DNA from 2 places in the Aromatoleum sp. genome. Region 1 is predicted to be linked to the other one. Evidence: predicted binding sites of a transcription regulator. Region 1 holds the regulator's gene; the other holds the start of a gene.
What was found. The regulator FNR, encoded in region 1, switches genes on or off when oxygen is low (the NO sensors DNR and NnrR bind a similar motif). The targets are predictions, from matches to a motif close to TTGANCTAGNTCAA.
Positions count from the first base shown of each region.

Region 2: the regulator FNR is predicted to act here: its motif matches at 1,250-1,263, upstream of cobA (uroporphyrinogen-III C-methyltransferase).

Region 1 is NZ_JAKFEF010000017.1:46,400-48,597, reverse strand. It holds gene V6M37_RS04150 (SirB2 family protein) at 1-107, shown strand, start outside; gene V6M37_RS04145 (hemerythrin domain-containing protein) at 107-658, shown strand; gene fnr (fumarate/nitrate reduction transcriptional regulator Fnr) at 789-1,529, opposite strand; gene hemN (oxygen-independent coproporphyrinogen III oxidase) at 1,653-2,198, shown strand, end outside.
Region 2 is NZ_JAKFEF010000069.1:92,179-94,376, reverse strand. It holds gene V6M37_RS14890 (cytochrome D1 domain-containing protein) at 1-262, opposite strand, end outside; gene cobA (uroporphyrinogen-III C-methyltransferase) at 315-1,142, opposite strand; gene V6M37_RS14880 (c-type cytochrome) at 1,362-1,730, shown strand; gene V6M37_RS14875 (cytochrome D1 domain-containing protein) at 1,767-2,198, shown strand, end outside.

The DNA of each region.
Region 1 (2,198 bases):
TCCGGGCGTCGGCTCTGGTCGCGGCGCTCGTCACCTTCGCGTGGATCGTGTCGGTTGCGCTGACTAAGAACCCCGCGGGATTCATTGCTTTTGTCGGAGACTTCTGATGGCTGATTCGCTTATTCCCGTCGCGCCCGGAATGGAGACGCCGATCGAAATGCTCGAGGCCTGCCATGAGCGGCTCCAGGCCCAGCTCGCCACGCTCGGGCGCCTTGCCGCCTGGCATCTGGAACATGGATCGGATCGTCAGGCGCAGCAGGCCGCGACGAACGTCATGCGCTATTTCGACATCGCAGCGGTCAATCATCACCTCGACGAGGAAGAGGACTTGTTGCCGGCACTGAAGGCGAGAATCGACTCCGGCAGACGCGACGCCCTGCAGGCGCTGATCGAGTCGATCCTCGCCGACCATCAGGAGATGTTCGCGGTGTGGGCCGCGATGCGCGCGAGGCTGGAACCGATTTCGCGCGGGGCAGAGGCGGAGCTCCCCGCCGACGAAGTCGAACGGTTCGCCGAGCGCTACCGTCGCCATATCGAACGTGAGGAAGGAGAGGTCCTGCCCCTCGCGCGCGAACTGCTGAAAGAGGAGGACATCGCGGCGATGAGTAGCGCGATGACCGGCCGGCGCCGTCAGGACGGGGAACGGCGAAGCTCGTGAACGGCTGAGGCGCATATCGGAACGCCGCGCAGACGCTCCCGGTCGGGCCGGCAGAAACGCGACTTTTCGAGCCGAACGATGCAGGTCCGGGGTCCGCGCCGCGAGCGGGACCCCGTTCGGCATCTGCCGCCTAACAGCGCGACGGTTGGTGCTGGATCAGCTTCTTCAGGCCCGCGATGTCGAGAATGCGAATGTGCTTCTGCTGGACGGCGATGAGGCCCTCATCCTGGAATTTCGAGAACGCCCGCGAGACCGTTTCGAGCTTCAATCCAAGGTAGGATCCGATTTCTTCGCGCGTCATGCGCAAGTGAAATTCCGCAGCTGAAAATCCCCGGGCAGTGAAGCGCTGTGACATGTTCAGCAGGAACGCCGCAAGGCGTTCTTCGGCCCGCATCGAGCCGAGCAGCGTCATCACACCGTGGTCGCGGACGATCTCGCGGCTCATCACCTTGTGGAACTGGTGCTGGAGCCCGTCGACGGCGCGCGCGAGTTCCTCGAGCTTGTCGTAGGCGATCACGCAGACTTCGCTGTCCTCGAGCGCAATCGCGTTGCAAGTGTGGGTTTCCGTGCTGATACCGTCGAGTCCCAGCATCTCGCCGGTCATCTGGAACCCGGTCACCTGCTCGCGTCCGTCCTCGAGCAGCACGTCCGTCTTGAACGAGCCGGCGCGGATTGCGTAGATCGCCTCGAACGGATCTCCCGCCCGGTACAGGTGTTGCTGCCGCTTGATCTTGCGGCGAGCGCCGACGAGTTCGTCCAGGCGGTCGATTTCGTTTTCCGACATCCCGAAGGGCAAGCAAAGCTCCAGCAGGTTGCACTGGGCACATGCGACTTTGAGACTGGCTATAGTAATCGGCACCGCCGCCTTCATTTGCACGATAATAACGTCCCTCTTCAGGTACGACCACGACCGCCGGGATGCTCCGTTGATCCACGTCAACCACAAAAGTACGGCTTTTTGCGATCGTACGAAATGCACTCAAGCGATACAACCATGACCAGCCAGAACGATCTTGTCTTCGACCCGCAGCTGATTCGTCGTTTCGACATCAACGGGCCGCGTTACACCTCTTATCCGACCGCTGATCGGTTCGTCGAGGCGTTCGACGCGCGTGCGCTGCAGGATTGGCTAGCCCAGCGCGCGGTGGGCGGGGTAAGTAAACCTCTTTCATTATACTTCCACATCCCCTTCTGTAACACGATTTGCTATTACTGCGCGTGCAACAAGATCATCACGAAGGACCACGCGCGGTCGGCCAAATATCTGAAGTACCTCGACAAGGAAATCGGGATGCAGGCGGACGCCCTCGGCGGCAGCCATCAGGTCACGCAGCTGCATCTCGGAGGGGGGACGCCGACCTTTCTGTCGCACGACGAATTGCGCCAGCTCATGGATTCGGTCCGCTCGCGCTTCACATTGGTTCCGAATGGCGAATATTCGATCGAGGTCGACCCGCGCAAGGTCGACTTCGAGACAGTGAAGCTGCTCGCCGAGCTCGGATTCAACCGAATGAGCGTCGGCGTCCAGGACTTCAACGAG
Region 2 (2,198 bases), on a different contig from region 1:
GCAGCACGCCGTGGCAGCCGGCGCAGCGCTGGAAGTAGATGTTCTGGCCCTTCGCGAATTCGGCCTTGGTCATCTTCGGCGCGTCGGGATTGATGTCCTGGTACATTTCGACGCCCGCCAGCGGGGATCCGCCGGCCTGGTATTTCGCTTCCGCCTCGCCGACGTGCTCCTCGGTGTTCGCCTGCGCGAACGCCTGCGACATCGCGAGAGGCAGCGCCGCCAGCAGAAGTGCGCCCGTCGTCCATTTCCTTCTCATACTCATGATCGGTCTCCTTGAGTGAAGAATTCGCGTTCCGCCCTGCTGTTATAGGCGGTCACGCCGTCATAGCGAGTTGATCCGGTTGTACTGCGCCTCCGTGTAAAGCGTGAAGCGATACGACCGAGCCGATCATGATCAGCGCGGGCGATTTGAGCCGGGCGCGCCTGACCGCGCCGGGCAGGCAGTCGAGGCGCTCGGTCACGACGATCTGTCCGTCGGTCGTGCCCTTGTGGACGACCGCAGCGGGCGTCCCGCCGGCGAGCCCGTGCGCGATGAGCTGCGCGCAGATGATGTCGAGCGCGCCGAGCCCCATGTAGATCACGACCGTCTGGTTCGGCCGCGCGAGCGCGGTCCAGTCGAGGTTGACGCTCCCGTCCTTGAGGTGCCCCGTCGTGAAGACGACCGAGCGCGCGTGGTCGCGATGCGTCAGCGGCATGCCGGTACAGGCCGAGATTCCGCACGCGGCGGTGATCCCGGGGACGACCTCGCATTCGACGCCGGCCGCGAGCAGCTCCTCCCGTTCCTCGCCGCCGCGGCCGAAGAGGAACGGGTCGCCGCCCTTGAGCCGGACGACGTTGTCGCCGCCGCGCGCGAGCTCGACGAGAAGGCCGTTGATCCGGTCCTGCGGCAGCGCGTGGTGGCCCGCCTCCTTGCCGGCGTAGATCATCCGCGCGGCGGGATTGATCAGACCGAGGATGCCTTCGCCGACGAGGTGGTCGTAGACGACAACGCGGGCGTCGGCGAGCAGACGGGCTGCCTTGAGCGTGAGCAGCTCCGGATCGCCGGGCCCGGCACCGACGAGGTACACCTTGCCGGGTCGGCAGTGTCCCGCGTGCGCCTCGCGGGGGGCCGGGCTGTGGATGCCGTCGACATGCTTGCTCATGAATGGGCTCTCCGCGTATGCCGCGAAACGGTCGCTCGCGGCGATGTCAGTTGGCGCGAACAGGTGTTCGAACGCCGCCACTTTAGCCCTACTTCCCGTCCGGGAAATTAACCGATATCAAGGAGCGCGAATCGATGCGGGGCGGATACTCCGGCTGCACCGCGGATCGAGTTCCGGGCGACTGACCGGGCCGCGGTTTCCATCACCGAGGGTTGAAGCGTGTCCGATCGACTTGTCCTGTTCGCGGCCAGTATCGCCGCGCTCGTCGCAGCGCCTGCGCAGGCCGGCGGCGCCGCACCCGACGACGAGCGGCAGCGCGAACTCGTGCATATCGTCCGCCAGGACTGTGGGTCGTGCCACGGGCTGACGCTCGCCGGCGGGCTCGGCCCGGCGCTGACGCCGGCGACGCTGCGCGACAAGCCCGTCGAAGGACTCGTCGTGACGATCGTCGGCGGCCGGCCCGGCACGCCGATGCCGCCGTTCCGCGGAATCGTCTCCGAGGGCGAGGCGCAGTGGATCGTCGAGCGTCTGATCGAAGGTTTTCCGTCGGACCCCGGGCCCGCCGGTGGGTCGCGAGCGCCGCGCTGAGCCGCGACGCACTTCCGAAACGAAACGAGACATCCGATGCTGCAGACTTTCGCGAAGTACTTCTGGTGGGTGGTTCCGGTGTTGCTGCTGTCGGCGTGCGCATCGCAGCCTCCGGCCGCGCTGCGCGGCACGGGCGACCTCGGCGTCGTCGTCGAGCGGGCGACCGGGCAGCTTCAGGTCGTCGAGACGACCGGTCGCCGCGCGCTCGCGCAGGTGTCCGGGCTCGGCGACCTGTCGCACGCGTCGGTTGTCTTCTCGCGCGACAGCCGCTACGCATACGTCTTCGGGCGCGACGGCGGGCTGACGAAAGTCGATCTGCTGCGCGCCGAGATCGCCGGCCGCGTCGTGCAGGCGGGCAACGCGATCGGCGGCGCGATCTCGCAGGATGGCCGCATCCTCGTCGCGCAGAACTACGAGCCGGGCGGCATCAAGGCGTTCGACGCCGACACGCTCGAACTGCTCGCCGAT